Regions from separate parts of the Bacillus sp. NPDC094064 genome, predicted to be linked through region 1. Evidence: riboswitches for the same ligand, from Rfam matches in the RefSeq annotation. Region 1 holds a riboswitch; each other region holds the start of a gene.
What was found. Region 1 has a riboswitch for thiamine pyrophosphate ahead of thiT (energy-coupled thiamine transporter ThiT). Riboswitches for the same ligand answer to the same signal wherever they lie in the genome.
Positions count from the first base shown of each region.

Region 2: it holds a riboswitch for thiamine pyrophosphate, as region 1 does, so the genes downstream of both, tenA (thiaminase II) here and thiT (energy-coupled thiamine transporter ThiT) in region 1, are expected to answer to the same signal.
Region 3: it holds a riboswitch for thiamine pyrophosphate, as region 1 does, so the genes downstream of both, thiC (phosphomethylpyrimidine synthase ThiC) here and thiT (energy-coupled thiamine transporter ThiT) in region 1, are expected to answer to the same signal.
Region 4: it holds a riboswitch for thiamine pyrophosphate, as region 1 does, so the genes downstream of both, ACQKNI_RS21165 (MTH1187 family thiamine-binding protein) here and thiT (energy-coupled thiamine transporter ThiT) in region 1, are expected to answer to the same signal.

Region 1 covers NZ_JBNNUI010000004.1:332,262-340,602, reverse strand. The annotation lists gene ACQKNI_RS12325 (class D sortase) at 1-224, shown strand, start outside; gene ACQKNI_RS12320 (response regulator transcription factor) at 264-953, shown strand; gene ACQKNI_RS12315 (sensor histidine kinase) at 950-2,746, shown strand; gene thiT (energy-coupled thiamine transporter ThiT) at 2,954-3,613, opposite strand; TPP riboswitch at 3,700-3,801, opposite strand; gene ACQKNI_RS12305 (FeoA family protein) at 3,996-4,223, shown strand; gene feoB (ferrous iron transport protein B) at 4,220-6,208, shown strand; gene ACQKNI_RS12295 (FeoB-associated Cys-rich membrane protein) at 6,225-6,392, shown strand; gene ACQKNI_RS12290 (lipoprotein BA_5634 family protein) at 6,429-7,007, opposite strand; gene ACQKNI_RS12285 (PspA/IM30 family protein) at 7,411-8,076, shown strand; gene ACQKNI_RS12280 (DUF350 domain-containing protein) at 8,156-8,341, shown strand, end outside.
Region 2 covers NZ_JBNNUI010000001.1:762,321-770,661, reverse strand. The annotation lists gene abc-f (ribosomal protection-like ABC-F family protein) at 15-1,643, shown strand; gene ACQKNI_RS04160 (GNAT family N-acetyltransferase) at 1,719-2,300, shown strand; gene ACQKNI_RS04155 (homoserine dehydrogenase) at 2,671-3,708, shown strand; gene ACQKNI_RS04150 (PLP-dependent aminotransferase family protein) at 3,851-5,299, shown strand; gene ddlB (D-alanine--D-alanine ligase) at 5,304-6,218, shown strand; TPP riboswitch at 6,292-6,397, shown strand; gene tenA (thiaminase II) at 6,521-7,210, shown strand; gene ACQKNI_RS04135 (ABC transporter permease) at 7,466-8,080, shown strand.
Region 3 covers NZ_JBNNUI010000005.1:248,535-256,875, reverse strand. The annotation lists gene ACQKNI_RS14040 (RNA-guided endonuclease InsQ/TnpB family protein) at 1-849, shown strand, start outside; gene lldP (L-lactate permease) at 1,001-2,662, shown strand; TPP riboswitch at 2,734-2,849, shown strand; gene thiC (phosphomethylpyrimidine synthase ThiC) at 2,962-4,722, shown strand; gene ACQKNI_RS14025 (arsenic transporter) at 4,825-6,183, opposite strand; gene ACQKNI_RS14020 (cytochrome d ubiquinol oxidase subunit II) at 6,499-7,524, opposite strand; gene cydA (cytochrome ubiquinol oxidase subunit I) at 7,517-8,341, opposite strand, start outside.
Region 4 covers NZ_JBNNUI010000010.1:86,741-95,081, forward strand. The annotation lists gene ACQKNI_RS21130 (hypothetical protein) at 1-159, opposite strand, end outside; gene ACQKNI_RS21135 (thioredoxin family protein) at 173-487, opposite strand; gene ACQKNI_RS21140 (DnaJ family domain-containing protein) at 498-869, opposite strand; gene ACQKNI_RS21145 (ABC-F family ATP-binding cassette domain-containing protein) at 1,416-2,960, opposite strand; gene ACQKNI_RS21150 (ABC transporter ATP-binding protein) at 3,404-4,153, opposite strand; gene ACQKNI_RS21155 (ABC transporter substrate-binding protein) at 4,150-5,148, opposite strand; gene ACQKNI_RS21160 (ABC transporter permease) at 5,145-5,918, opposite strand; gene ACQKNI_RS21165 (MTH1187 family thiamine-binding protein) at 5,890-6,210, opposite strand; TPP riboswitch at 6,312-6,413, opposite strand; gene ACQKNI_RS21170 (methyl-accepting chemotaxis protein) at 6,475-8,211, opposite strand.

The DNA.
Region 1 (8,341 bases):
GAGAGTTAAAAGAAAAGGATACCCTTATGTTAGAGTATGATAATAAAAATTACACATATGAAATTCAGAAAATATGGATTACCCGTGCGGATGATCGTACTGTTATTATAAAAAAAGAAGAACCAATATTAACACTGACAACTTGCTATCCATTTGATTATATAGGTGATGCACCAGATAGATATATTATCGAGGCGAAGCTAACTGCTAGTTATTCAAAATAAAATTGTAGTTTCTGAAAGCGGGAGGGGGATACATAAGTTATGTCAAAAAACATTTTAATTGTGGAAGATGAAGATATATTGCGTGAAATATTAAAAGACTATTTTTTAAGTGAGCAATATGTAGTGTTTGAAGCAAGAGATGGGAAAGAAGCTTTAGTTGTATTTGAGGAAGAAGAGGTTGATTTAGTTATTCTAGATATAATGTTGCCGGAACTTGATGGGTGGTCCGTTTGCCGAAGAATCCGTAAGACATCCGAGGTTCCTATTATTATGCTGACGGCACGTGTAGATGAAGATGATACATTACTTGGATTTGAACTTGGAGCAGATGATTATGTGACGAAGCCGTATAGCCCGCCAATTTTATTAGCAAGAGCGAAAAGGCTATTAGAAAGCAGAAAAGTGACAAAGCAACTTTTAGAGAATGAAGATGATACATTATCAATCCATGGTATTCACGTCCATTTCCCGTCGCGTACGGTTACTGTAGATAGAGCAGACATTAATTTAACACATACTGAATTTGAAATATTAGCGTATTTTATGAAAAATCAAGGGATTGTTTTAACGAGAGAGCAACTCATTTCAAGAATTTGGGGATATGAATTCGCTGGCGATGATCGAACGGTTAATAGCCATATTCGTAATTTGCGAAATAAATTAGGAGAGAAAGCAAAGTACATTACAACTGTAGTACGAACGGGATATAAATTTGAGGGGAATGTATGAGAAAAGGGATTGTACTAAAATTATTTACTCTTACGACAGCATTATGCATGCTAATTTTAGTGACAATATTTATTGGACAAACGATATTTTTTAAACAATATTATGCGAATCGAAAAGTAGAAGATATTAAAGTGAATTTAAATTCCTTTGAGAAAAATTATTTGAATGACGCAGGAAATAAAGAAGAAGTTCAGAAACTGGAGCAAGACTTTTTAAGAGAAAATAATACGTGGATTACGACATTAGATCAGAATGGGAATTTAAAGCATGCAGATGATTTTTATTTTGAGGTAACGATAGATCGTAGGCAACAAAAGAGCTTTGGACAACAAATATTCAAAATGCCCTTATATAATCTCGTCAATATAGAGGAGATTGATAATAAATCATCAGAGCAGTTTTTAGGCCAAGAAATTTATTTTTCTGGATTGAAAAAAGAAGATAGTTTTATTCCATTCTCTTTCTCGTTATCTAAGCAGAATTTAAGCGGCTCGAATAAACCGTTAGAAAAAGCATTTAAGGAGAAAAAGAAGCCGGCCGTTCAGGAGCAAGCTGCTCAAGCACCAGATGTTTACATAGGAGGACGTGTTACGAAAGTACAGTTTCCAGATATAAAAGGCTCCGTAAATCCAATTTATAAAAATACTTTATTCTTAGATAGTATAAAAGAATTTCAAACGGATGTATTACTAAAAGAGAGTAACCAAATAGAGTATTCAACAAAGACAATGGATTATGAAAAGAATGATATAAAATATAAATTATTAATGAAACCGATAAAAGAAAAAGATGGCTCCGTAACGTATATATATGCGATGGCTTCCTTACAGCCTGTAGATGAAGCTGTACAAATGGTGCAAGATTATTATATCTACATTATTGCATTTGTAGTCGTTCTCATTTTTCTAGCTTCGTTTTATTACTCAAAACAAATCGCAAAACCGTTATTAAAAATAAATGATACAACGAAGAAAATAGCACATTTAGATTTTACAGAAAAAATACCGATTACTTCAAAAGATGAAATTGGTGATTTATCGAAAAATATTAATACGCTATCGAATAAACTCCATTCCCATATTGGACAGCTAGAACAAGATATTGAAAAGGAAAGAAAGTTAGAAAAGACGCGGAAAGAATTTATTTCTGGTGTTTCACATGAATTAAAAACACCGCTGAGTATTATGAAAAGCTGTATTTCTATTTTAAAAGATGGGGTAGCTGAACATAAAAAAGAATACTATTTTCAAGCGATGGAACGAGAAGTAGACAAAATGGATACGTTAATTTTGGATATGCTTGAGTTAGCTAAATTTGAGTCAGGTACATACAAAATGAAAAAGGATTCATTTTATATTGATACAGTAATTGAAGATATATGTGAATACCTTTCTGTGGACATAGAAAAAAAAGAACTTTGTGTTCATAAAAATATACGTTCATTTGAAGTGATAGCAAATCAAGGTCGGATTGAACAAGTCATCGTAAATTTCATTACGAATGCAATTCGTTATACACCAAATAAAGAGGATATTATTATTTCTACAATAGATGAGAAGGATCGCATAAAAGTATGTATTGAAAATACAGGTACTCACATTGAAGAAGAACAATTAGATAAAATTTGGGATCGTTTTTATCGTGTGGATGTAGCTCGTCAGCGTTCACAAGGTGGAACGGGGCTTGGTCTTGCCATTTCGAAGAATATTTTAGAACTACACGATGCTGAATATGGGGTAAAGAATACAGGGGATGGTGTGTTATTTTACTTCTATTTACCGAAAAAGGCGTAGACAATATGATCTACGCTTTTTTTATTTATTTTTATATTATCTTTATCTAATCTTTATTTTTAAAGGGTATAATTTAGTTAGAAAATGAGGTTGTGTAAGGAGTCGATAAACCGTGCATAGCAAGTGGCTAAGTATAATGGTATTTATTTTCTTTTGCGCATTTATTGTATTTTTAATTGATATTACGATATGAAAGAAGAGCGCTAATTAAGCGCTCTTCTTTGATGTATTCATTTGAGAAGCACCGATGCTTTTGAATAAGCGTGGTGAAGTTCTAAATAAAAGGAGTAGTAATACTGTACATAAAGCGAAAGAACCAATCATTGTACTACCGTTTACAATTAATGAATATAGCACAGCAGATTGACCTTTTGGTGCATATTGTCCCCAGAAAATAATACCGGCGATAAAGTGACAGAAGTAGCGAGCGAAACTACCGACAAATGTGGCAAGAATAATGTAAACAAGTGCGTTCTTTTTTTTGTTTTGTTTTGATGCGGGTTTATCTTTACGGCTACCCAAACTGGATTGGTCTTCGTTAGATACTGCAAGTGCTTTTTGAATTGGACGATAGAATAAACCAGCAAATCCGATAAAAGCAAAGGCAATGAAGTATTCAATGAATGCTTGAATAGGTGTTAAAATGTAAGCATCACCTACAACAATTTGTAATAGTCCCCAAATTAAGCCTCCTAAGAAAGCCATTTTGAAGCCCCAGCGGTATGCGATAATAAAAATAGGAATCATTGCAAATGAAATGGAACCACCTGTTGGAAGTTTAAGTGATAGTGGTAAAATGTCGATAATCATGGCGAAGGCTGCAAGAATAGCAGATTCGATCATCGCTTGTAAATTGGTGTTACGCATGTTGTCTCCCCCTAAATCCAAGTTATACAAAAAAGAATAGATATCATAGGAGGATACGAAATACGTAAATAAAAAAGAGGTATGTATTTCGGACGTTTGCACAATCCCTGCGTTAGCATTAACTAACAGGTTCGAAGGGTCGGAACGAAGTGTTCCCTCTCAGCGGCATGGCTCCCCCTGTAATAACGAGATTCTTTATTTGCTATTGTTTATTGTAAGCGAAATGGATGAGAATGGCAAATGAATCTAGTATGACAATTATTGAAATATAATTGTATTGAAATGTTAATAAATATGAAGCAAAAAGGTATAGTCCAAATGAAATAGAGTATGCTATAATTTTCTTGAAAATAATTATCATTCTCTTCTGAGGGGGAAGGTTATGAGTTTAGTAGATATTAAGATTGGTGAGAAAGTGTTAGTAAAAAGTATTCAGTCGTTAGATCAGTTATTAAAAAGAAGACTGGCTGCTTTTGGTCTTTCTGAAGGAAGCGAGCTTCGTATAAAGCAGAAAGCGATGTTTAAAGGTCCTTGTACATTGGAGTGTCGTGGGCAGTTAATTAGTATTCGTCATTGTGACGCGAAAATGATAAAGGTGGAATTAGCGTGAATAAGGTAGCTTTGCTAGGGAATCCGAATACAGGGAAAACATCATTATTTAATGCGCTTACTGGTTCTTATGAGTATGTAGGAAATTGGAGCGGTGTAACAGTAGAAAAAAAGGTTGGTAAATTAAAAGATAAGCAAGGAACATTAATTGATTTACCAGGCGTCTATGATTTAAATCCAGTTTCACGTGATGAAGGTGTCGTTACGAATTTTCTACTAACAGACGAATTTCATCATATGTTAAATATTGTGGATTCTTCGCAATTTGAGCGAAATATGCATTTAACGTTGCAATTACTTGAGTTTGGTAAGCCGGTTTCAATTGGTTTAAATATGGTTGATGTGGCGAAGCAAAGAGGAATTGTTATTGATGTAAAACGATTATCAGAAATATTAGGTGTAACAGTCGTTCCTGTCATCGCAAGAACCGGAAAAGGCTGTGAAGAATTACTTACGACTCTTAAAGAGAATGGCAAAAAAGAGAAAGAACCATTCATTATTTCATATGGTGTACAAATGGATGAAGGAATTGGAGAAGTAATTGCTCTTTTAGAGACAGCGAATTATGAGCATCCGAGATGGTTAGCCCTTCAATTTCTAAGCAATAACGAAGTAGTAGAAAAAGAAATGAAAGCACTACCAATTTATAAGGAACTTGTAGCCGTTCGATCTCGCTTAGAAGGAAAACTTGATTGTACGTTGGAGGAGCACATTTACAAAACTCGTGAAGCGTATATTGAAAAGTTAAAAACAAATGTTATGAAGCATGAGAAAGAAGGGAAAATTCCTTTTTCGGAAAAAATCGATAAGTTAATTACACATAAAATTTTAGGACTTCCAATCTTTTTAGCAGTTATGTTTTTTATTTTTCAGGTTACGTTTACGTGGATTGGGACACCGTTATCTGATATGTTAGATGGCTTTTTTGGTGGGCAGCTTACGGATTGGGTAACGGCTGGACTTACAAGTGTTGGTGCCTCTGATTTTATTCAAGCACTCGTTACAGAAGGTATTATCGCCGGCGTTGGTGCTGTGTTAGTATTCGTGCCACAAATCTTTGCACTATTCTTTTTCATTTCATTATTAGAAGACTCAGGATATATGGCGCGAATTGCAGTTGTTATGGATAGAATTATGGAGTTCTTTGGCTTAAACGGTAAAGCTTTTATTCCGATGATTATCGGTTTTGGATGTAACGTTCCAGGTATTATGGCGGCAAGAACAATTGAACAGGAGAAAGAGCGTTTACTTACAATTTTAGTAACACCATTTATGTCTTGTTCAGCACGTTTACCTGTATATGCATTATTTGCAGGAGTATTCTTCCCTAATAGTCAGGCGACTGTTGTATTTTCTTTATATGTTGCAGGGATTGTTCTGGCATTACTCGTTACAAAAATTATGTCTCTTACGATTTTGAAAGCGGAAAAATCTATTTTCGTAATTGAATTACCTCCTTACCGTGTGCCGCAAGCGAAAACGTTATGGCTGAGCACATGGGAGAAAGGGAAAGGATTTGTTCGTAAAGCTGGTACATTCATTTTCGGTGGTTCTGTTGTCATTTGGTTATTAAACTATGCAGGTCCATCAGGATTTGGTGTTGATATGGGCGACAGTTATTTAGCGATGATTGGTGGATTTATCGCACCATTATTTGCACCGCTCGGCTTTGGAACGTGGCAAGCTGGGGCATCCCTTTTAACAGGATTTTTAGCGAAAGAAGTTGTCGTTTCAACAATGGCGATTATTTATGCGGTGAAAGAAGATGTGCTAGGAAATGTAATGGGGGCACATTATACGGCATTATCAGCGTACGCATTTATGTTCTTTGTTTTATTATATGTTCCATGCTTAGCGACAGTAGCTGTTATTAAACGTGAAACGGGATCAGCGAAATGGACGATTTTCTCTGTCGTTTATCCATTAGTTGTTGCTTATGTATTAACGCTCATTATATACCAAGTTGGATCCTTACTCGGATTCTAGAAGGAGATGTATTAAGGTGATGGTCAATATTATAATTGGAGCTATCATTTTTGGTTATGCAGCATATACGCTAGTGAATTTTGTAAAGAGAAGTAAAAAAGGAAAATGCGCAGCATGTTCTTTAAATAAGTCATGTCAGTCACAAACGTGTAGTCCGGATATGGAGCAAATTGCTCACAAATAGAAAAGAGCTTTGCGATTTCGCAAAGCTTTTTTTCTATTATTTTTTAATTTTTACAAGTTGAGAAGCTTCTACTCCGTTGTAACCAGGGAATTCTTTACTTGGGTCTTTATCGAATTTTAATACACCTACAGATTTTTCATCACCTTTTACATTGCTGTAAGTTGCGTCATCAACAATTGCGTACATATCTGTATATGCGCGGCCACTTCCGATAATTGTGTTGCCTTCATATTTTAATTTCGCACCATCAAGTGTAGTATTTTCAACTTTCTCTTTTGCAAATAATACACCTTGTTCTGTCGTTACAGCGGGTAATTTATCAAGTGGTTTCGTGTTGTCATTTTCATCCACTTTGCTAAGTAACTCTTTTTTTACGAGTTCTTCACCAGTTTTTTTATCCATTACAAGAACTTTTTTACCATCTAATGTTGTCATTTTCATTTTATAGAAGTCTTTTTCTTTCACTTCTTTTTTGTTTTTATCTGTAATTTGCTGAACCTGCTCTTCTGATCCGTACAGTACAAAGCCGTTCGCTTTATCTCCTAATAAAGAACAACCTGATAATGCTCCAAGTGAAATTGCTGCCGCTAATCCGATACCTACTAATTTTTTCATGATGATTTCTCCTTTTTGTCTGTTATATAGAAAATACAATTTTTGTATTAGTACTTACATATGGAGAAGCTTGTTTGCTGCTTCTGGTATTAGTGTATAAGAAATATGGAAACGTAACTATCGAGTTAGCTTACAGTAACATTACAATAATGTAATTTAGAGAAAGTACGTGAAATAAGTTAATTCTAAGGATAAATAATGAGAATATATTAGGAATACAATATTATATATGGAATGTCATATTATATTAGATATATTTTGGAAATAACATGTAAGGACATCTTTGTTTTGTTATAATGAACACATAGGCTGTAAAAATGAATATTCTTTACTGTAAAGGAAGATTTTTACGTTTTCCAAGTAGTGAATTTGAAATATGAGGTATATCATAGGAGGAATTCGGATGTCTGTATTTAAACGATTACGAGATTTAACAATGTCAAATGTGTATTCATTAATTGAAAAAGCGGAAGATCCAGTTAAGATGACGGATCAATATTTACGTGATATGCAAGCGGATGTACAAGAAGCTGAGAAAAGTGTAGCAGCTCAAATCGCACTTGAGAAGAAATTTAAATTATTATTTGAAGAGCAAGAAGCACTTGTGAAAAAACGTGAAGAACAAGCTCATATGGCTGTTCAAGCTAGTAACTTAGACCTTGCGCGCCGTGCACTAGAAGAAAAACAAAACGCAGAGCAAAAGATGAATGAGTATAAAGCAAGCTATGAGCAAAACAAAGCTGCTGCTGATAATCTTCGTGCGAAGTTAGAAGAAATGCGTAAGCAATTAACGGAGCTGAAAAATAAACGTGAAACACTTGTAGCGCGTGTAAATGCAGCGAAAGCACAAAAGAATATTAATCAGGCGATGTCTGGATTTGATTCGAATTCAGCAAAAGCTGGTTTAAGCCGTATGGAAGAGAAAGCTCTTCAATTAGAGGCTGAAGCAGAAGCAAGCGGTGAAGTTTATAAAAAAGAAAAATCATTAGATGATGAATTCGCAAGCTTAAACAAGAATTCTGCTGTTGACGATGAATTAGCTCGTATTATGAAGCAGTATGAGAAATAATATAGAATAGAGACAAATGAACCGACATGTCTAAATACATTCATGTCGGTTTTCTATTACAGTTAGAGGAGGTTTTGCAATGTCGTGGATGAATGTAGTAGCCATGCTTGTATGGACTGGAGCGAGTGCAGCACTTTTATTTGCAATTATGTGGGTTGATTCGATTTTTACAAAATACAATGATTTAAAAGAAATAAAAAATGGGAATACCGCTGTAGCAACTCGTTTCGTCATGAAATTATTTGCGCAAGGGTACATTTTATCT
Region 2 (8,341 bases), on a different contig from region 1:
AGGGATCGATATTTATGAAAGAACTTTTAAAATTAAATGATGTTTATGTTGAAATAAATGAAAACACTTTGTTAGAAAAAATGAATGTGACAGTAAAACAAGGGGATGTTATCGGATTAATCGGTAAAAATGGTGCTGGTAAATCAACGTTACTTCAATTAATAAATGGGAAAGTTGAACCATCAAAAGGGATTGTTGAATGGCAGCAAATGAATATGACAACGGCATATGTTGAACAAGAAATAGAATCTTTTATTAGTAGTGATATGATTGCAACAGAAGCAGAACTTCTTGCAAAATGGGGCGTGCCAACGAACGATTTTGTGACGTTAAGTGGTGGTGAAAAGTTGAAGGTTCGACTAGCAAAAGGATTTGCTGAAAACCCTAATGTATTAATACTAGATGAACCGACAAATCATTTAGATGAGATAAGTACGGAATTTCTTATTAAACAGATAAAAAATATGAAAGGTACAGTTATCGTTGTATCGCATGATCGATATTTTTTAGATGTTGTCGCAACAAAAATATGGTCAATTGAGGATAAGAAATTAATTGAGCATAGTGGTAATTATACGAGTTATATGAAAGCACGTGAGCAAAAAAGAAAGACGCAGCAGCGTGAATATGAAAAACAACAAAAAAAGATAGAAGAAGTAGAAGCAAATATAAAAGAATTAAGTTCATGGTCACAAAAGGCACACGCGCAGTCCACAAAACAAGAAGGAGTTAAAGAATTTTATCGTGTAAAAGCGAAGCGAATGGATGCACAAGTGAAGTCAAAACGAAAACGTCTCGAAAAAGAGCTTGAGAAAACGAAAGTAGAGCGTGTGAAAGAAGAGTATTCAGTTGAGTTCTCTATTCAAGCGAATAAAAAAGTAGGAAAACGCTTTTTAGAAGTGAAACAATTGAGGAAAGAATTTAATGGACGAACATTATTTGAAAACGTTAATTTTACAATCCAACACGGTGAGAAAGTTGCGATTATTGGACCAAACGGTAGCGGGAAAACAACATTATTGAAGATGATTATGGAAACGGAAACTGTTCAAGGAGAAATTTGGATTTCACCATCGGCAAACATCGGTTATTTAACACAAGAAGTATTTGATTTACCACTGGATAAAACACCAGAAGATTTGTTTTTTAAAGAGACATTTGAGGAAAGAGGAAAAGTCCAAAATCTAATGAAACATTTAGGATTCCAAGCTTCTCAATGGAAAGAGCCGATTGAGCATATGAGCATGGGAGAACGAGTGAAGTGTAAGTTAATGGCTTATATTTTAGAAGAAAAAGATGTACTTATTTTAGATGAACCGACGAATCACCTGGATCTTCCTTCACGTGAACAGCTTGAAAATACATTAGCGGAGTATAATGGAACACTAGTTATAGTTTCTCACGATCGATATTTTTTGGAGAAAACAACTAATATGAAATTAGTGTTTTCAAATAACACGATACAAAAGCAGCTAGAAGAGTCTGCTAAAACAAGAGATGACATTGAAGAGCTACGTTTAACGCTAGAAACAGAGCGACAAGAAGTATTAGGTAAATTAAGCTTTTTAACTTCTAAGGACAAAGGATATAAAGAACTTGATGAAAGATTTATAGAACTTACGAAGCAGATAAAAGAGCTTTAATGTAATTATGGGTACCTCTAGCTAGGAGGTATCTATAATTATTTTCAATTTCAAACGTAATTAAGGGGGATTATTATGGGAGAAGAAAGTTTGACTAAGTTATTTAGAATAGATTGTGGAGATATTTACTTACAAGAGTTTACCATCAAAGATGCGGAGAGTATTTATAAAATATCAAATCAACCAGAGATAGAAAAGTATTTGCCAGACTGGAAATCAACAAAAGAACAACGAGTTAATTGGGTTGCAAATTATGAAATACCAGCAAATAAAGCATTTCTTGACGCCGTCAAAACCACATCTAACATAGATGGCTATTCTTTAAAGCTAGGAATATTTATGAAAAATACAAATGAATTTATTGGATGGTGCTGTACAAGTATGAAGGAAGAACTTCCGTCACCAAACCGAGAAATTATGTATGCCGTTTCAAATAAATATCAAAATAATGGTTACGCTACAATAGCGACTAAAGGAATGATTGACTATTTGTTTGAATATACAAATGTAGACATTCTTAACGCAATTGCTTTAATTCATAACGTATCATCAAATAAAGTTATTGAAAAATGCGGGTTTACTTATTTGAGTCAACAGACGATAGAAAACGAACTATACAATCATTATATATTGAGTAAATCAGAATGGATAAAGTGAAACTTTAATCAGTGGGGGACTATCCCCACTGATTATTAGCCTTCACCAATTGGGTATTTACGGGAAGTTATCTCCCAGCTAAATTCCTCGCATTTGCTGAATTTTTAGCTGAGAGTCTTACTGTCCGTCAATACGGAATAAAAAGTATCGCTCTTTAAAAGGAATTGTAATGCAATGAAGTATGTAAAAAGCTTAGAGCCTAAAACTCTAAGCTTTTTTACATACTATTTTAGTAATTATTATTTGTTATTTTTAATCTGTAGGTTTCCTCATTACCAAAACAGAAAATGATAAAGCCCCTCGATGGAATTCAAGGGCGCTTTATATTATATTGAAAGAGGGATTTGGTAGAAAAATATGGGGGGATATTATGAAAATTCAAATTGTGTTATCAGGATATGGAACAGTAGGAAGAGAGTTTATAAAATTATTAAATGAAAAATATTTATATATAAATGAAACATATGGAATAGATTTAGTTGTAAGTGGTGTATTAGGTAGAAATGTTGCAATACATAATGTGGAAGGGTTGTCTATTCATCATTTATTAATGTTTGGGAGCGGTACTGCTGCAATTGAAAAATATTTAGAACATCATCCGAATGAGCGTGCAACAAATAGCATCAGTGGTACTGTTTTGGTAGAATCAACCGTTACAAACCTTAGAGATGGAAATCCAGGGAAACAATATATGAAACAAGCGATTGAGAAACAGATGGATATAGTTGCAATTTCAAAAGGGGCACTTGTTACAAACTGGAGAGAAATAAATAAAGCAGCAAAGCAGGCGAATGTACGAATTCGATATAGCGGTGCAACAGCAGCTGCATTACCAACACTAGATATTGGGCAATTGAGTTTAGCGGGCTGTAATATTGAGAAAATAGAAGGGATATTAAACGGGACAACAAATTATATTCTTACAAAGATGTATGAAGATGATATTTCGTTTGAAGAAGCATTGCAAGAAGCACAAAATAAAGGAATTGCTGAAACGAATCCAATATTAGATGTAAGTGGTTCAGATAGTGCATGTAAATTGTTACTTTTAACAAACAGTTTAATGGGAGTAGAGAATGCGCTTACAGATATACATATAAAAGGAATTGAGAACGTTACAATACAGCAAATACGAAATGCTAAAGAACAAAATAAATGGATCAAACTAATTGCATCAGCGTATAAAGATAAGGATGGCAACGTGAATCTTACTGTTGAACCATATGAAATAGATAAAGAACATCCGTTAGCAAAAGTAAATGGGACAGAAAAAGGAATTACGTTCTTTACAGATACGATGGGGCAAGTTACTACAATTGGTGGTGCTTCTAATCCGCGCGGAGCTGCAGCGGCTGCTTTAAAAGATATAATTAACTTATACCGAAAAGATTTGTCCCGCTATTTATGAGCAGACCGATTAGTGGGGGGATATCCTCCACTAATTAAAGTTTCACTTTATAAGACCGTACCGCCCATTATAGAAAATACATATGTAGTGGACCTTTTGAGAATGAAATAAATATGCAAAAATAATTGCAGGGGGTAAGGAATTGTTTAAGGATTTTAAAGTTGTAAAAGATCGTCCCGTTTATATTCAATTAAAGGATTATTTGAAAAAGATGATTATGAAAGGGCATTTGTTAGGGAACCAAAAAATCCCATCAACAAGGGAACTGAGTGAATTATTATCAGTGAGCAGAAATACAGTACTCTCTGCTTATGCGGATTTAGAACAAGAAGGGCTCATTTATGCAGTTAAAGGAAAAGGGAACTTTGTTGCGAAGGTGGATATTTCTAACACTTCGTCTGTTGAAATAGATTGGAAAAATAAACTTAATACAGTTACCGCATTAGCGGATGAATTAGATTTAATGAAACATGGAGTTCGCTGGGAAAAAGGAATGATTGTTTTTAATAGTATAGCACCAGATGAAAAGCTATTTGATGTTGAAAATTTCAAAAGAGCTTTTCTTACTCGTATGTCCATTGAAGGGGATATCGTATTGAATTACGGATATGCAAAAGGTTATCGACCTTTAATGAATTATCTACTTCATTATATGGAAATGAAAGGTGTAGATATTTCGAACAAAGATATTTTAATTACAAATGGATTTACAGAAGGATTAGATATTGTACTCTCTTCTTTATCAAAGAAATCAGGGCGTGTTATTTGTGAGAATCCAACTCACCATGCTGCACTGAAGCTTTTTCGCTTGCATGGACTTGAAGTTCATGGGATTGATATGAATGATGATGGTATTGATACGCACGAAGTAGAAAAAAGTTTACGTGAAATGGATTTTGATTTTGCGTATTTAATTCCTTCTTATCATAATCCAACCGGTATAGTTACGAGTTCAGAGAAAAGAACGGAACTAATGAGACTATTTTCAAAATATAAGATTCCTATTATAGAAGATGGGTTTAATGAAGAATTGCGTTATTCAGGTTCACATTTAGCACCGTTATTAACTTTTGCTGGAGCTGGTAATAATGTCATTTATATTAGTAGCTTTTCAAAGGTACTTTTTCCCGGGTTACGTGTAGGCTGGATTATCGCAGATAAAGAGCTAATTCATTATTTAGAAAGTGTAAAAAGAGCGAGAACGATTCACACATCTACGTTAGATCAAGCTGTTTTATTTCAATATTTACATGAAGGATATTTTGAAAAATATTTAAAAAAGGCAAGGTCTGTTTATAAGAAAAAATATGAGTTAGCTGTTGGAGCGTGCAATCAGTACATTCCGTTTAAAAGAATGACTGGAGACGGTGGACTTCATTTATTTATAGAACTAGAAGAGCATATTAATGCCCGAAAACTTTTACAAAAGTGTTTTGAGAAAGGAGTTACGTTTTCTCCAGGAGATGTTTTTTATTCTGACGGAGGAGGAGCGAACACTTTCCGATTAGGATTTTCACGTTTGAAAGAAAAGGAAATAGTTAGCGGGATTCAAATAATTGGTGATACATTAAAAAATGAAACTTGGAGTTGAGAAGATGAGAATTGGCGTTATTATGGGAGGAGTATCCTCTGAAAAACAAGTATCAATTATGACTGGAAATGAAATGATTGCACATTTAGATAAAAGTAAGTATGAAATCGTTCCAATTACGTTAAATGAAAAAATGGATTTAATTGAAAAAGCGAAAGACATTGATTTTGCATTGTTAGCATTACACGGAAAATACGGAGAAGATGGTACGGTTCAAGGGACGCTTGAGAGTTTAGGTATTCCTTATAGCGGTAGCAATATGTTATCTAGCGGTATATGTATGGACAAAAATCTTTCAAAAAAGATTTTACGTTATGAAGGAGTAGAAACACCCGATTGGATTGAACTTACAAAAATGGAGGATCTAAACCTTGAAGAGTTAGAGAAGTTAGGATTTCCGTTAGTGGTAAAACCTAACTCTGGTGGTTCGAGTGTTGGAGTGAAAATCGTCTATAATAAAAATGAATTGATTTCAATGCTGGAAACTGTATTTGAATGGGATTCAGAAGTAGTAATTGAGAAGTATATAAAGGGTGAAGAGATTACATGTTCCATTTTTGATGGAAAACAGTTACCTATCATCTCGATTCGACATGCAGCTGAATTCTTTGATTACAATGCAAAATATGATGATGCTAGTACAATTGAAGAGGTGATCGAACTTCCAGCTGAAATTAAGGAACGTGTAAATAAGGCGTCACTGGCTTGTTATAAAGCATTAAAATGTAGTGTTTATGCAAGAGTTGATATGATGGTGAAGGACGGAATTCCATATGTAATGGAGATTAATACGTTACCAGGGATGACACAATCAAGTTTACTGCCAAAAAGTGCAGATGCTGCGGGGATTAATTATAGTAAACTATTAGATATGATAATTGAAACTTCATTAAAAGTGAGGAAAGAAGAAGGTTTTTAAGATAATTGCGCAATTAAAACTTTTGATAGTTCCACGAAGTATGCTATGATAATTACAATACGATAACTAAATATTTATCCACTAGGGGGGCCTTTTATAGGCTGAGATCAAATGGGATTTTGAGACTCTTAGTACCTGATCTGGTTAATGCCAGCGTAGGGAAGTGGGAAAGACGTTGCTATTTAATGAATAAATACTGTCAATTTCACTTTCTTTACGCCTGTAAAGAAAGTTTTTTTGTTTTATAGATTTAATAATTGTGGGTAAATACGTATGTTTTATAAATTATTGGAGGGATTTAAATGACTTTTTCACAATCATTACGTAAAGAAGTAGATTCAATTTGGGAAGCTAGTTTTAATCATCCTTTTGTAAAAAAACTTGGAGAGGGAACGTTAGATTTAGCTAGTTTTCGCTATTATGTGCTTCAAGATTCATATTATTTGAGTCATTTTGCTAGAGTACAAGCGTTAGGAGCTGCAAAAGCTCTTGAATTAGAAATAACTGCCCGTATGGCGCACCATGCTCAAAATACGTATGAGGCGGAATTATCATTACATGAGAATTTTGCCAAAAAGCTAGGGATTACAAAAGAAGAAAAAGATCATTTTATCCCTGCGCCAACCGCATATGCGTATACTTCACATATGTATCGAGCTGCGTACGAAGGACATTTAGGGGATATTATTGCAGCAATTTTACCTTGCTACTGGTTATATTATGAAATTGGTGAACGTTTAAAAGTGTGTCAACCTGAAGAGCCAATTTATCAAGAATGGATTTCTGCTTATGGATCTGATTGGTTCCGTACGTTAGTTGAGGAACAGATCGCTCGGTTAGATGCTATAGCTGAGACAGTAACAGAGGCAGATCGTAACCGTATGAAACAGCATTTTATTATTAGTAGTCAATATGAATATTCATTTTGGGAAATGGCTTATACTTTAGAAAAGTGGCCAGTGGATACAGACGTAAAAGATGTAATTGGATAAAGAGTAGAGGTATTGCTATACATAGGTATAGACAATACCTTTTTTTATAGTTTTTTGATGATCAAGAGAAATGAGAAAAGGAAGTAAGAATTATATGGGGGAATTACGGTTATTAACATTTATACATTTTATTGTTTCCTTCCCCACAAAATGGTGGGATTTTTTTAATTCTATTAAAAATAGTAAAAGCTCGTCCAAACTTTTTAAATCTATCTTACATAATATATAGTAATAAATTTGAAAGGAGATGTTAGTATGTCCTATTCTTATGGTGAAAATTGTAAGAGTTACAAAAAGAAATATCATGATTGTCAAAAAAGTAGTAAGTGTTATGACAAATATGATGGATATTATGAAAAATGTGATAAAAAGCATGAGGAAAACCCTTGGGTTCATGTGAAAGTGGATTGTTGTGATGATAAAGGGGAGAAGCTTGTAAGGGCGTCTGCTTTTAGAGCTATAAAAACAGGAAGCCAAAATGTTCCAGCTGATACTTTTGTTAAAGTATTATTCCAAAATGAACAATTTGATTTAGCGAATGAGTATAATCCAGCTACATCAATTTTTATTCCAAAGACAAGAGGCGTTTATTCTGTTATTGGAACGATTGCTTTTATTCCGAATAACATAAACGTAAATTATAGAGCGCGGGTAGAAATTCGTGTTAATGGAAATCCAGCAATTGCAATAGATAATGACTTTTTTGGTCCAATAAACTTTGCCAATGTCGTTGCTGTTTCATCAATCATTCAATTGAATGCAGGGGATTTAGTCGAGATTTTTGCACAAAGTAGCGCAGCTGGAGTTATTTCTAATGTAGAAAACAGTACGCATTTTGAAGCTGCAAGATTTCCGTCTCCAAAAGCATAAGTGATATGAAATTTCATCAGTAATTTTTTCTAAGGACATTCCCTAATTTATATTTGACCTGCATGCATGCAGGTCTTTTTTTCGAGAAAAAGGGGACGTTTCCGGGGATTTCTCAAAATAGAATCAATATACGCTATACCTATACAGTTCTTTGAAAAAAATAATGTGTGGATAACGTATCTATGCGCTCATAATCGATGATCGTAGCCCTTCTTATGTAGGGAAATTGAAACAACAATGGAAGCAAGCTAGTGTTTGGAA
Region 3 (8,341 bases), on a different contig from region 1:
TACAAAAATGGTTCTCACACTTCTTATAAATCCAAAAAAGATTTGATCCAAGGATTTTATGCCAATTATGAAAGACTGATTATAGGAAAAAAAGTCGTTCATATTCAGTCTATTGGAGAAGTGAAAACAAGCCAACAACTACCAAGAAATAAAAAACCATCCAATCCAAGAGTTACCTTTGATGGTCGTCACTGGTGGATTAGTGTGGGATTCCAAGAAGACTTTGAATCACAAGAACTAACCAATGAGTCAATCGGTGTGGATGTTGGTTTAAAAGAGCTGTTTGTAGCTTCTAATGGTACGAAAGAACGAAATATAAACAAAGACGCCAAGGTTAAAAAGCTTTTGAAAAGGAAAAAGTCAGCGCAAAGAGATATGTCTAAGAGATTTAAAAAAGGTGTGAAAATTCAATCTGCCGGATATGAAAAAGCGAAAGCGGAGCACCTGCGGTTATCTAGGAAAATTATGAATATCCGAAATAACCATATCCATCAAGCAACAGCTAAATTGGTGAAAACCAAACCAATGAGGATTGTTGTGGAAGACTTATCTATTTCAAACCTGTTAAAAAACAAAAAACTATCGAAAGCATTTTCATTTCAAAAATTAAACTTCTTCTTTCAATGTTTGTCATACAAGTGCGAGAAGTACGGCATTGCGTATGTAAAAGCTGATAAATGGTTCGCTTCAAGCAAGATTTGCTCATGTTGCGGCGTTAAATACGACCATTCAGTTCAACCAGAAGGACAGTGGAGTGTAAAGATTCGTGAATGGCGTTGTGCTTCATGCAATAGTTATCACGATAGGGATGTAAATGCTGCGATAAATTTATCAAGATGGGTAAAATAAATGCTTGATAATAGGAGGTAACGATACTGCCTCGTGTGGAGTGTTATACCCCTCGTCCCTTTGGGGCTGCGAGAACACGATGAAGCACTAACTTGTATAAATTTGATTGAATTGTATAGATTTAGTTAAGTTTATCGTATCGGAGAGAACAATGAACACATGGACACAAGTTTATGATCCGTTCGGCAACATTTGGATTTCGGCGGCGGTCGCACTTATTCCGATTATCTTTTTTTTCTTAGCTTTAGCAGTTTTCCGCATGAAGGGGTATGTGGCAGGATTTATTACAGTTGTACTTACGATTTTAGTAGCGTTATTCGCTTATAAGATGCCGTTCACGATGGCGATGGCAGCGACCGGATACGGTTTCTTATACGGATTATGGCCAATTGCTTGGATCATCATTATGTCGGTATTTTTATATAAAATTTCTGTGAAAACGGGTCAATTCGATGTGATTCGTGCATCTGTATTATCTATTACAAATGATCACCGTTTACTCGTTATTTTAATCGGATTTTCATTTGGAGCATTTTTGGAAGGAGCAGCAGGGTTTGGGGCCCCAGTAGCGATTACGGCGGCGCTTCTTGCAGGTCTTGGATTAAATCCTTTATATGCAGCTGGTCTTTGTTTAATCGCAAATACGGCGCCGGTAGCGTTCGGGGCAATGGGAATTCCAATTACAGTTGCTGGACAAGTAACAGGTATTGATCCGCATAAAATCGGACAAATGGCTGGACATCAGTTACCGTTCCTATCATTATTTGTTCCGTTCTTTATCGTATTTTTAATGGATGGATTTAAAGGTGTAAAACAAACTTGGCCTGCGTTATTTGTAGCGGGTAGTTCATTTGCAATTACACAATTCATTACAGCGACATTCTTAGGACCAGAACTTCCGGATATTACATCAGCGCTTGTAAGTTTAGTAAGTTTATCGCTATTCTTAAAAGTTTGGCAGCCGAAAGAAATTTATCAATCGAAGCAAGCGGATGGTGAAGTAGCAGCAGCAACAACTACGGCAGATATGCCGAAACTAACAGTAGGAAAAGTAGTAAAAGCATGGTCTCCGTTCATTATTTTAACTGTAATGGTAGTCATTTGGAGCCAAAGTTTCTTTAAATCGTTATTCGCTCCGGGGGGCGCATTAGAGAGTCTTGTATTTAAGTTTGAGGTACCAGGTTTACACAATTTAGTAATGAAGGCGGAGCCAATTGTAAATAAACCGACGCCTTACGAGGCAATTTTGAAGTTTGACGTAGTATCAGCAACAGGAACAGCAATCTTAATTGCTTGTATCATTTCTATCTTTATTTTGAAAATGAGTGCAAAAGATGCAGTAGCGACATTTAAAGAAACGTTAAACGAACTTAAGATGCCAATTCTATCAATCGGATTCGTATTAGGGTTTGCCTTTATCGCAAACTATTCTGGTCTATCTTCTACACTAGCATTAGCACTAGCTGGAACTGGCGGATTATTCCCGTTCTTCTCCCCATTCTTAGGGTGGATTGGCGTATTCTTAACAGGTTCCGATACGTCAGCGAATGCACTGTTCTCGAATTTACAAGCAATTACAGCGCAGCAAGTCGGTGTATCTGAAGTACTTCTCGTTGCAGCAAATACAACGGGCGGTGTAACAGGGAAAATGATTTCTCCGCAATCGATTGCAATTGCTTGTGCGGCAGTTGGACTTGCTGGAAAAGAATCAGACTTGTTCCGCTTCACGGTGAAACATAGTTTGTTCTTCGTCATTATTGTTGGTATTATGACGTATGTTCAAGCATATTATTTAACGTGGATGATTCCATAAGTGACAAAAGAAATAAAGTTTGCATTTTTCGGATTATCGTGTATGATGGGAAAGTATTGAAAATTAAATCAGTGATAAACTAGGGGTGCCTAACGTATGCGTAGGCTGAGAGAGAAGCGTGTGAACTTCTTAACCCTTTGGACCTGATCTGGCTCGTACCAGCGTAGGGAAGTTAACGGCTTTACATAATGATGTCTTTTATGAGCCAGGTCCTTATTTTTTTATGGACCTGGCTCTTTTTATTTTGGCATGCGCTGGCCATATCTCGTCCTTGTCACGAACAGGGGGCAACAAAAGTTATGAAACAATCTGTTTCGGCTGAGCAAATTGAATTGAAATCGAGTTTACCAGGGAGTAAGAAAGTATATGTGGATGGACCGCGCGCAGGTATGAAAGTGCCGATGCGTGAGATTGAACAAAGCGAAACGAACGGCGTCCAAAATCCACCAATCCGTGTGTATGATACGAGCGGTCCTTATACGGATCCCGAGTATAAAGTGGAGCTGGAAAAGGGGTTGCAGGCGCCGCGCCATTCTTGGATCGTGGAGCGCGGGGATGTAGAGGCATACGAAGGGCGTGAGGTGAAACCAGAGGATGACGGTGTGAAAGTGGCTTCGAAACATACACCTGTTTTCCCGCAAATGGATCGCCAGCCGCTTAGAGCGAAGCAAGGTGCCAATGTAACGCAAATGCATTATGCGCGTAACGGTATTATTACGTCTGAGATGGAATACGTTGCGATTCGTGAAGGAGTAGAGCCTGAGTTTGTTCGTAAGGAGATCGCAGAAGGCCGTGCTATTTTACCAGCGAATATTAACCATCCGGAAGCAGAACCGATGATTATCGGGCGTAATTTCCACGTGAAGGTAAATGCAAATATCGGAAACTCTGCTGTATCTTCTTCTATTGCAGAAGAAGTAGAGAAGATGACGTGGGCGACTCGCTGGGGTGCAGATACGATTATGGATTTATCTACAGGTAAAAACATTCATACGACGCGTGAGTGGATTATTCGTAACGCACCGGTACCAGTTGGAACAGTGCCGATTTATCAAGCGCTTGAAAAGGTAAACGGAATTGCAGAAGATTTAACGTGGGAAGTGTATCGTGATACGTTAATTGAGCAAGCGGAGCAAGGCGTTGATTACTTTACGATTCACGCAGGTGTATTACTTCGTTACATTCCAATTACGGCAAAGCGTACGACAGGTATTGTTTCGCGTGGTGGTTCAATTATGGCGCAGTGGTGTTTATTCCATCATAAAGAAAACTTCCTCTATACTCATTTTGAAGAGATTTGTGAAATTATGAAGCAGTATGATGTTTCGTTCTCTCTAGGAGATGGATTACGTCCAGGGTCGATTGCAGATGCAAATGACGAAGCACAATTTTCTGAGCTTGAAACACTTGGTGAATTAACGAAAATTGCTTGGAAGCATGATGTGCAAGTTATGATTGAAGGACCTGGGCATGTACCAATGCATTTAATTAAAGAGAATATGGAGAAAGAACTTGATATTTGTCAGGGCGCGCCATTCTATACACTTGGACCGTTAACGACAGATATTGCACCAGGTTATGACCATATTACATCGGCAATTGGAGCTGCAATGATTGGCTGGTTCGGAACGGCGATGCTTTGTTATGTAACGCCGAAAGAACATTTAGGATTGCCAAATAAAGATGATGTTCGCACAGGGGTTATTACGTACAAAATTGCAGCACATGCGGCTGATCTTGCGAAAGGGCACAAAACGGCTCATCAGCGTGATGATGCACTTTCAAAAGCACGCTTCGAATTCCGTTGGCGTGATCAATTTAATCTATCTTTAGATCCTGAACGCGCGATGGAATATCACGATGAAACGTTGCCGGCAGAAGGAGCGAAAACAGCTCATTTCTGTTCGATGTGTGGACCGAAGTTTTGTAGTATGAGAATTTCACATGATATTCGTGAATATGCGAAAGAAAATGATTTAGAAACGACAGAAGCCATTGAAAAAGGGATGAAAGAGAAAGCGAAAGAATTTAAAGATACTGGTAGTCGTTTATATCAATAACACGTTACACCTCTTTACTTGATTGATCACACTGTAGTACCTAACTTAATTATATAGAAGAAGCCCCCTTTGCTAAGACGGTAGCAAAGGGGGCTTCTATTTTTATAAGGTGAAGAATAAGTGTACCCAGTAGTATAAGAGGAATAATGTGACGACGGTTGTGAGTGGGATAACGATGAGAGATACGCTTAAATAGTCTTTCCATTTCACTTTAATTTTGTTTTGTCTTAGTATATACATCCAAATGAGAGAAGCTAGCGTACCGATTGGTAATAATAGTGAACCGATGTCACTACCAATGATATTTGCGAGATAGATAGTTTTTAATGTGACTGGATCTAATCCCATTTCTGTTAATGTAATGGTACCAATCATAAGGGCAGGGTGATTATTGAAGAGGTTGGAGAGGATAGATACAAGTCCACCCATCGCAAAGCTTGCATAGAGTAGATGTTGATTTACAACTGGCTCGAGCCAATTTACAAGTGCTGCTGTTAATCCTGCATTGTGAAGCCCGTAAATAATTACATACATAGAGAAAGCGAAAATTAAAATGTGCCACGGTGTCTTTTTCAAAATATCGACTGGGTTTGTTCGTAAGTAGTACCATCTCCAAATGAGAAGAACGAGTGAACCGAGTACAGCAACAATTTCGATTGGGATCGATAAGAAGGATGCAACGAATAGAAGACAGCGCATAAGGAAGACGAAACCTAATACTTTTAACATAAATCTTGTACGTTTTTGTTTTGTATCAACAGAATTTTTTCCTTTAAGTGGATGGAAGTTCTTTGTGAAGAAAATTTCTTCAATATCATATGAAGAAACAGGTAATCTTTTCGGAAGTTTTTTCTTTAAAACTGTATACATAAGCCATGACATAAACAGTAGTCCTAATGTTGCTGGTACAAACATCATAGCTGTATGCATATAAAGAGTCATATGGACGATGTTTAATGCAATTAAGTTTACGATATTACTTACACCGATTGGTGCACTGGATGCAGTAGCGATTAAAGCGCCACTTAATAAATAAGGAATTTGTTGATGAGGCTTTAATTGAAGATTTCTTAGAAGAAGAATTAAAATTGGAGTTGTAATTAAAATACTGCCGTCATTATTAAATAAAAGGGTCATAAGGAAACATAGTAATTGAATATACCAGTATAAACGGTGACCGGATCCTTTTGCTAAATTCGCTAGTTTTGCTGCGGACCAATGGAAGAAGCCGAAGCTTTCTAATATAACCGCCATAACGATGGTCGCTAATATTGTTATGGAGGCACCTCCGATTTTACTTATAATGTCCATGACGTCTGGTTTTGATACAAGGCCAGTAATCAGGATAATACCAGCGCCAATTGCTGCTGGCCACGCCTCATTTAAACCACGAGGTCGCCAAAAGATAACAATCATCGTTAAGAAGAATACAATAATAGTAATCCATATTTCAGTACTCATATTTTGCCTACCTTTCTACTTTTCCTTGAACGAATGTAGCTTGTCTCAAGGTTTATATTGGTAGTATATTCAGTGAAAAATAAGAGGAACTAGACGTATAATGGAATGAAGTGAATATGTGTTTTTTATGCTATAGGACAAGTATCACGAGTAGTGAAATAACTATTGTGAGAGGAGTCTATAAATTTGGTGGACAGTCGGATAGTAAGTGGATTTTATATCGGCGTAACTCAAAATATACCAGCGATTTACCGATAAAACATGACAAGGGGAGTCTATCCCAAAATACCTCTTGGAACAGACTCCCCCACTATATTATTTTTCCTTTAAAAAAGTTCGATCCTTCAAGAATAAATTCCAGAAGAAAATGAATCCTGGGAGTAAAATTGCAATCCCAATTGCGTATAAAATAAGCAGTGCATAGAATGTTTCAGGTGTCGTAAAGCTTGTAAATACAGTTACGTCCGGGTAAATGATATACGGTAAATGGGCGATGCCGTAAGCGTAGCTTGCAAATCCATATTGAGCAACGACAGCTAAAACGGCGATGCGTGGAAATCCAAGTGTGTCGTACTTCTTGTTTGTCCACCAAAGTGAAGAGTACCCGATAACGAATAAAACGATAGAAACGGTAAACCATTGGAATTGCTTTATTAGCCCTTCCATAAGCCAGTGTGTTTCTGGGTCCATTACAACGAGGGCGATAATAGCCGTAACGAGTGTTGCAGGACCGAGTATGATGGCATTTCTTCTATAAATTTTATATGCATCTTCTGAACCTTGTTCTCTCGCAAAATCAGCAAGAAAGAGAGAGGATAGAAATAGTTCCGAAGTTAGTCCGAAGAGCATATAGCAATAAATAACAGGACTAGAAAGAAGTTTTCCATAAAGGAGTACTTCTTTTCCTTCCGACATTGTAATATAAGCACCTTCTGTAACAGGTAGAACGGTAATTAATAGAGCTGGAATTAAAAGCCCTGTAATACCTGAAATAATACGAAGAAGATGTTGGTATTTTGGCAGTGAATAAGCAAATACCATAAATGTACTGCGAATGGCAACGAGTATTAGAATGAGCATAACTGGTACGAACATAACGGTTGCTAGGGTAAAGGCTGCTTTCGGAAAGAAACCGAGAAAAGCGACAACAACAAAGACGAGAAAGGTATTGGTTACTTCCCAAGTGGGTGATAAGTATCGATTCGCAAGTTTCGCAGCAAGCGTTGGATGTTTCGCGTATACCATGCCCCAAAAACCAGCCCCAAAATCAATGGACCCTAATATACTATAAACAAAAATAAGAGCCCATAAGATGATGATTGCAATACTTTCCTCATGCACGAGAATCGCCTCCTTGGTTATGTAAATCATTCTTTAACGGGTGTTTCTTAAAGAATGTTCGTAGTACAAAGACGGTTAAAATAGCGAGTCCGATATATAAAATAATGAATAGAACAAATAAAGGACCGACGAAATCAGCACGTGTAGAAGCATCCATCGTCCGTTGCATCCCATAAATGGTCCATGGCTGGCGACCGCTACAACTGAAAATCCATCCGAACTCAATGCCGAGCATCATAACTGGCCCGCATGCGGCAGTGCTCCAAAGAAGCCACTTCGGTAACGCTGTCCCTTTTTTTCGATAAACAAAGTACCAATATAAGAGAGCGATTGCTGCAACTGCAAAGGTAAAGGAGGCAGCTCCGACCATTAAGTTGAAAAGTGTATGTGTATAAAATGGTGGCCACGTTTCTTGTGGGAATTCATTTAGTCCTTTTACGACAGTACTAGGATCGAGCCCTACTAATAAGCTGAGCAGGTTTGGAATTTCGAGTGCATAGTTTAGTTCAAGTGTATTCGGATCAACAACCCCACCAATTGATAAAGGAGCGTGCGATGTCGTTTCAAACAAAGCTTCAGCAGATGCAAGTTTTTCAGGTGAGTGCTTATGTAAGGCGATCGCCGATTCGTGTCCTGAAATCCACATCGTAGCACCTGTGATGAATGTAACGACAAGTCCTAATAGTAATCCTTTTTTATGGTAAGCAATTTCACGTTCGCTTACATTTCTCCTTAATAATTTAAATCCAGCGATAGAGGCAATGACAGCTGCCCCAGCTGCATAGGCCGTAATAACAACGTGGAATGCACTTGTGCC
Region 4 (8,341 bases), on a different contig from region 1:
ATCATCAGATCCAGCGAAGAAAAATAATGGTGATGAGCTGTTAGACGAATTATGCATATTACTCTGTTTCATCAAATTAACTTTCCTTTTGTTTGATCGAACAGCTGTTACAATGATTCCAATTACAACAAATAATAGTATGACAATAATAAATTCCATATAAAAACCTCCCTTAACCTTCTAATAATTGAATGGTTCTTTCTAAATTTTCAAGTGAAATGAAGCGTGATTCACGAAGGATTTCTTTTCCATTATAAAATAATAAAACTGTTGGCCCTGTAAATACGGCATATCGCCCGGCAACCTCTTGCATGTCTTGTAGCAATATCTCTATTTTCTCTACGTAATCATAATTCTCTAATACGTAATTTACTTTCCTTAGCATGACATCACAAACACCACAATTTTCTGTTTTAATGAACAGAAGTACTACTTGTTTCTCATCAATATATGTCGCTAATTCTTCTATCGTTTCAAATGTATTCATATTATCCCTCTTAGCGTAATTTACGAAATACTTTATCTTGATACATACGAAATGCTGAATTCTCTTTAATCTTTCTCTTTTCCATTACTTGCTGAAAACGCAGCTTTTTTGCTGTTAATTCTTCTTGTAACTTTTTTCTCTCTGCTTCATCATAACAGCAAGCGATTAAATCCTCTATTTTTAATATATCTTTTTGTAGTTCCATTTCTGGTGGAATCATTCCCGCGTTTTTTAAAATTTTATAACTCATTCTAAGTTCTGGAGGTACCATGGAAAGGTCTTCTAATTGTAGTGGTTTTCCTTTTCCCGGTATATGATCGAGATCACCGTTCCGTATGGCTTGTCGAATTTTTTCTTCGGCAATATTCAAAAACACATCCACATTACTCCCTCCCTTACATATTTTTACTATTATTTTACATGAAATTTCATTATCTTGCTACACCGTTCAAGATTGACTCCATACTGTTTTTTAAACGCTATATAAAATTACTATTGTATAAAAAAGGGTGATATTCCTTCTGATAAACCCATATAATCAAGGACGAAGTCAGAGGAATCTCAGTAAATATTACAATAACCTATTATAATTATATTCGATTTATAATATGAAGTTTACGTGAAGTTCATCTGAAGTTTACATGAATTTCCTTTAAGCTCTATTGTCTTCCTATACTAATCACATTATCCTTTACATATAGGAATTATTTTCATTCCATTTTAAACTATCTATATATATAAAGAAAGATAGTAGCCTATTAGGGAAGGGCATCTAGTATTATTATAAATATAAACATAACAAAAGAAAAAGCACGCTTATAAGCGCACCATAAGGGTGTTTCTTCATACACTTCTCATGTAAAAGTTCTCGAAAATCATGTTAATCATAAAGAAAAGGCATTAGCTTTTATAAACTAATGCCTTTTCTTTATTCATATCGTTCAGCATTCCATTCTTCTATATTCCATATTTTCGTTATCCACGATTCATAGAAAGAAGGATCATGTGAGACAATTAAGACCGTTCCTTTATATCGTTGTAACGCTTCCTGCAAACCCTTCTTAGTTTCTACGTCCAAATGATTAGTCGGTTCATCTAAAATTAAAACATTACTTTTCGTTACGATAAGTTCACAAAGTCGTACCTTTGTTTGTTCTCCTCCACTTAATAAACAAAGCGGCTTTAATACATGCTCTTCTTTCAATCCACACTTCGCTAATGCTTGACGTACTTCTTTCTTTGTCATATCTGGTCGTTCTTCCCAAACTTTCTCTAATGGCGTTATTTCTGAAGCAAATTCTTCCTGTGCAAAATAAGCAGGATTTACCCGCTCTCCAATAGAAACTAAACCGCTTAATGGCTTTATTTGCCCTAATAGCGTTTTTAACATTGTCGTTTTTCCGATGCCATTATGACCAACAATCGCTATTTTCTCCCCTTTTTTCACTTGAAAATCCAATTCTGGAAATAACGGTTCACTATAACCTATTCTTAGTTTCTCGGCCTGTAATATACGACTCACTGGCTCAGCATAAACATTAAAATCAAAACGGGCACGAGGTACATTGTTAACCTTTTCAACCCTTTGCATTTTCTCCAATACTTTCTCACGACTTTTTGCTTGTTTCGCTTTTCGAATTTTATTTTTTTGAATAAATGTTTCTAACTGTGTAATTTCTTTTTGCTGTTTCGTATATGCTGCTTGTAATTGTTTCTTTTGCAGTTCATAATTACGCACAAAACTATTATAATCACCCACATAGCGTTTGATTGCCCGCTCCTCTAGATGATAAATAACATTTGTAATCTTGTTCAAAAATACTTCGTCATGTGAAATGATAATATAAGCTTTTTCATACATTTGTAAATAGGATTGCAACCATTCTATATGTGCTGTATCTAAATAATTCGTTGGCTCATCTAGCAATAAAACATCAGCTTTTTCTAAAAGGAGTTTCCCAAGTAACAGCTTTGTCCGCTGACCACCACTTAACTTTGAAACATCCTTCTTCATCCCTACTTCAAACAACCCTAAACCCGTTGCTACTTCTTCAATTTCTGTATGAATTTGATAAAAGTTGGAGCCTTCCAATATAGTTTGTAATTCTCCATACCTTACTAACAGTTTTTCTACGTCTTCTGCTTCAGCCATTTCTTCTGTAATTTTTAACATTTCGCATTCAATCGCATACAAATTAGAAAATGCACTTTGCAAGTATTCTTCAATTGTTATCCCTTCTTGTAAATCTGTATGTTGCTGTAAAAATCCTACCTTCACCTGCGGAAACCATTCAATTTTCCCTTCATCATGTATAAGTTCTCCTGTTAACAGACGTAACAGCGTTGATTTTCCAATTCCATTTTTCCCTACTAACCCAACATGTTCTCCCTTTAATAATCGAAAACATGCCTTATATAATATGGTTTTCTCACCATACGAATGACTTACATTTTCTACTGTTAATATACTCATTTTTTTCTCTCCTTTACTTATGATTCATAAGCTAAATAGAGAGAACAACAGTATAAAGCCTTATTTAATTGTGCATATAAAAATGGGTAAGGTGAATACACCTTACCCATTACATATTATCGTAAGAAAGGATTAAGGTTCTTTACCTGCTGTCTTCAATTTAGCTTAATCGTTAAAAATAGGCAGACTTCTCCCGTCTTAAGCTAAAACCATTTGAAGAACAGTTGATAAAGTCATTTTATCCTTTCACCCCTTTAACATTTATTATATTAAGAGTATAAACTACTCTGTTATATTCTATTCTCTATTTTTTCTTTTGTTCCTTCTTCAAAATCATCTGGCGTTAATGAATCCACTATTTTCTCTATAGATTTCATCTTTCTCCTCCTATAAAAAAAGCCTCTTAACAGCAATTGTACCAAGAACTGTTAAAAGACTTTTTTCTATTTTTTCATATAAGGAGCTAATACTCTTAAAATCTCTTCCTTATCCTTCTTTAACTCAAGTGATGTTAACATATCCATCGTTCGCGGCCTAGGTAATTTGACTTGTACTTCGCCAACTATTGATGCGGGTCTTTGAGATAAAATAAATACGCGATCAGAAAGCAAGATTGCTTCATCTAAGTCATGGGTAACCATAACAATTGTTTGTTTTTCCTGGTGCCAAGAATTCAAAAGCCAACTGTGTACTTCCATTTTTGTAAATGCATCCAATTTTCCAAAAGGCTCATCAAGGAGCATAATCGGTTTTTCACATAAATATGTGCGAAGAAAGCTAATTCTTTGGCGCATACCACCAGACAATGCATCTGGATAATGATTTGCATATTCATCTAACTCAAACTGTTTTAACGCTTCCATTCCTTCTGTTAATCTTTGTTTTTTAGGTTTCCCTTCAATCTCCAATGGAAGGACAATATTTTGCAAAGCAGATCGCCACGGCAGCAATAAATCTTGTTGTGGCATATAACTTACAACATCTTGTTTTCTTACATGTTCCTCGTTATAAAATACCTCTCCACTCGTTGGTTCTTCCACACTCGCAATCATATTTAACAATGTGCTTTTCCCACAACCACTTGGACCTACAAAAGAGACAAACTCTCCCTCCTGTATAGAGGCACTAATATCCGCTAATACATTCTTTCCATCGAAAGATTTCACAATATCTTTTATTTGTAATCCGCTCATTTTTCACTTGGAAGGAATTCATTTGTAAAGGCATCTTTTACATCGATTTTCTTTTTAATAACTTTGTTGTCATATAAGAAATTCATGTAATTCGTCCAAACTTCTTCCTTCTGTACTCCCCACGCTTTAGCATCATCTTGATACTTTGTACTTAACCATTTTTGACTTTCTTGTACTAACTCTTTATTTATATCTGGAACAGCTTTAATTAAAATATCCGCCGCTTCTTTCGGTTCTTTAATTGCAAAATTATAACCTTCTGTCGTTGCGGTCATAAACTTTTTCACAAAATCTTTGTCTTGCTTCGTATGTTTTTCACTCGTAATAATAACCGGACTATAGAAATCAAGCGCTGGATCTAAATCTTTTACCATAATCGTATTTAACTCTTTTCCTTGACGCTTCGCTTCAATTCCATCCCATCCGTAATAAATCCATTCGAAATCTGCATCTCGGCCAATTGATCTAAAGAAATCAGTTTGCCCTAAAATGATTTTTTCAACTTTATTAAAATCAGCTTGATGCTTATCCATAATTGTTTTTAACGTCGCTTCTTCCGCTGGTCCTCCCCAGCCTCCGTAACGTTTACCTTCAAAATCCTTCGGTGACGTCATATTATCTTTTTTTAGCGATGCAAAAGCAGACGTGTTATGCTGAATAATCGCTCCTACAGACACAACAGGAATCCCTTCCACACGAGCTAATGTGACATTTTCTTGTGCACTTATTGCGAAATCAGCTTTTCCTGAAGCTATCATTTGCTCCGCTGTCACATTATCACCTGGCTGGATAATTTCTACATCTAACCCTTGTTTTTTGTAATAATCCTTCGCTTTCGCTACATATAAACCGGTATGATTCGTATTTGGAAACCAATCTAATACTACTTTTACTTTTTGATCTTTACTTGCACTTTCTTCTTTCTTCGCCGGATTACATCCAGCCACCCCTACTGCTAATAAAGCAGCTAACATCACTTTTAAACCCTTTTTCATTTCCTACCGTCCTTTCTATATATCCATGGTGCTATTATTCTTGCCATAAACTCCACGATAAAATACAGACATAGTGTCACCATGACGATAATCGCTGCAACACCAAATACTCGGGCAGTTAAAAAGGATTTTGTTGCTCTCGTAAGCATAACCCCTAACCCTTCACTTGCACCGAGCCATTCTCCGATAATTGCCCCCATTACGCTATATGTAACTGCAATTTTTAAGCCTGAAAAAAAGTATGGGAGCACTGCTGGAAACTTTACTTTTTGGTAAACTTGCCATTTCGTTGCTTTCATCGTTTGCAACAATTTCAACATGTTTTTATCTACTGTTTGAAAACCTTCTAAAATGCTAAGCGCAATTGGGAAGAAACAAACGAGTATGACTACCATTACTTTCGGCAACATCCCATATCCAAACCAAATAATAAATAAGGGCGCAAGTACAACGATTGGAATTGTTTGCGAAATAACGAGTAACGGATTTATTAAAATACGAAGTAAAGGGATAACGTCCATAAGAATTGCAATGCTCGTCCCGAGTAAAATCGCAAAAAACAGTCCGATTATAACTTCCTGCAGCGTTTGCATCGTATTTGGTAATAGTAAATCTTTCATCCCAATTAATTCTTGAACAATGGCAGAAGGCTTTGGCAAAATCCACGGTTCAATTTTAAATAATGAAACAGATCCTTCCCATATTGCAATGAGAAGGATAAGCCAAATAGTTGTAATTAGTTTAGATTGCTTCTGGTTTTGCATATTCATCACGGTACTTCCAAACCTTTTCATCTATCGTTACACCAGTGCTTGGACGATAATGGATTTTAATCGAAGTAATCACTTCTTCTGCTCCAGCATCGACGCATGCTTGCTGTGCACGTTTCACGACATCAAGAAGTACATCTAATTCTCCTTCCAGCGTTGTTTCCATTGCTCCTACTTCATAACGAACTCCCGATTGTTGCACAACTTCAATTGCTTTATCAACAACAGAATATACATCTTTGTTCTTCGCTTGCGGTACTACTGAAAATGACATTGTAACTTGTTGTGACATAATAAATTCCTCCTTAAATATAACTTTTCCAAAAAAAGAAAAGGCTTTCCTACCATGTAGGAAAGCCTTGTATACAAGTTATTCTATAATAACTTATGCTACATCACTTTAAAGTAACTCCCTACGCTGGCATTATCCAGATCAGGTTGAGGGTCGATGTATACTTACATCCTCTCAGCCAATTGGCTCCCCGGTTCTTAATTCGTTTTCATTGTAGCATGATTTATTTTATTGAACAAACAAAAGCGTGCATAATCATTTCATTTAACTTTTAAATTCCCCAATTAATTCTTGTAACTCCTGTGAAAGCCAGCTTAAAGAAGTAGCTAATTCGGCAATATCTTGTACAGACATTTCCTGTTCTTTCATACTCTCTTCAATATTACTACTATTCGCATACGTATTTGCGATATGTGATAGTTCATTTACAACACGAACAATATTTTGGCTATTTTGCAGTATATCACTTGAATTGCTAGAAACAGTTCTAACTTGATTTGTAACAGATTGTGCTGATTTTGAAATTTTTTCAAAGAAGGAGCCACTACTTTGAACGAGCGTAATTCCAGACTCTACCTCTTTTGAACCTTTTTGCATTGAAACAACAGCTTCTTCCGTTTCAGCTTGTGTTTCCCCTATTAATTTTGCTATATCTTTTGCTGATGCTTCCGTTTGTTCTGCTAATTTACGCACTTCATCGGCAACAACAGCAAACCCTCTTCCAGCCGCTCCAGCACGTGAAGCTTCAATAGAAGCATTTAAAGCTAATAAATTTGTTTGATTTGAAATGCCAGTAATTACAGTTACAATATCACTAATTTCTTTTGATCTTGTTTCCAACGAATAAATAATTGAAGATAAATCTTGTACTGCATTTTGTATTATGCCCATTTGATTAATCGCCTGTTCAATAACACCATTTCCTTCTACTGAATGATGCTCCATACCTTCAGATGCTATCGCCATTTGTTTTGCAGCATTCGTTATCTCTTCCATCTTATCTTCCATTTCATATACAATACCTAAATACTGTTGTACTGAAGTTTCTTGAGACTGAGCGCCAGCTCTTAACCCAACCATAGAACTTACGATTTCTTGAACTGCCATACTATTCTCTTTCGTACTCGCTGACAATTCTTGTGAAGATGAGGAAACCTGTTCTGCTGTCTGCTTCACTTTATCTACAATTCCTTTAAACTTCTCGATGGTATTATTAAAATACGCATTAATAATACCAATATCATCTGGTCTTTCCTCTAATTTAACACTTAAATCACCTTCACCGACTTTGCGCAATCCTTCACGCAAATCTCGCAATGGAGCAAGTGCATTACGTACAATTAAGAATTGAATAACAGTTGCAATTAAAACAGAAATACAAATAAACATTAAACCTTGTATAATGAATTTTCCCTTTGTACTAGGAACAATAGAGGCATCTACATCCGCTGCAACAATCGCCACAATATTATCGTCTCCATCTTTAATTGGCTCTAATATCGTTACCCATGATCCTAATGCGTCTTCATATACTACTGTCATGTTTGCTTTTTTCGTGCTCATTACCTTATCATATGCTTTCATCCAAAGATCTGGTTGTTTATAATAGTCTCCCGGCTTTACTTCAACAACATTTGCTAAGCCTGTAGACAAGCCAACGATTTGTAACTCGCCTTTTTCATTTTCTTTTGCTCCCACAATATACGTTTGTCCAACACTGTTCAATTCTTCCGTTGATTCATCTAATTTCTCTGTTAACTTCTCTCTCTTTTCTCTTTCTGCCGCTGGGTCTTTTGCAACATCTCTCACTATCTCTTCGTCTAATTTATGTAATACCGTATCTCCTGTTTCAAAAGAATGCCTTTCAAATATAGACATCATACTATTTTGAAACATGTTAAAACTTAACGCTCCCATAGTACCAACAAGCGTCAAAATAACTAACACCGTTAACAATACATTTTTTTGAAGAAAAGATAACTTATGCCAATATTTTTTCATTAACATCACCTTTCTTAATTAACTTAATATCAAGTAAAACTATCAAAATATAAACACTTAATAACTGATAACATTTCTCAATTGTTTACAAATAAAAAAAAGACCAATGAAAAACGCATTGGTCAAGACC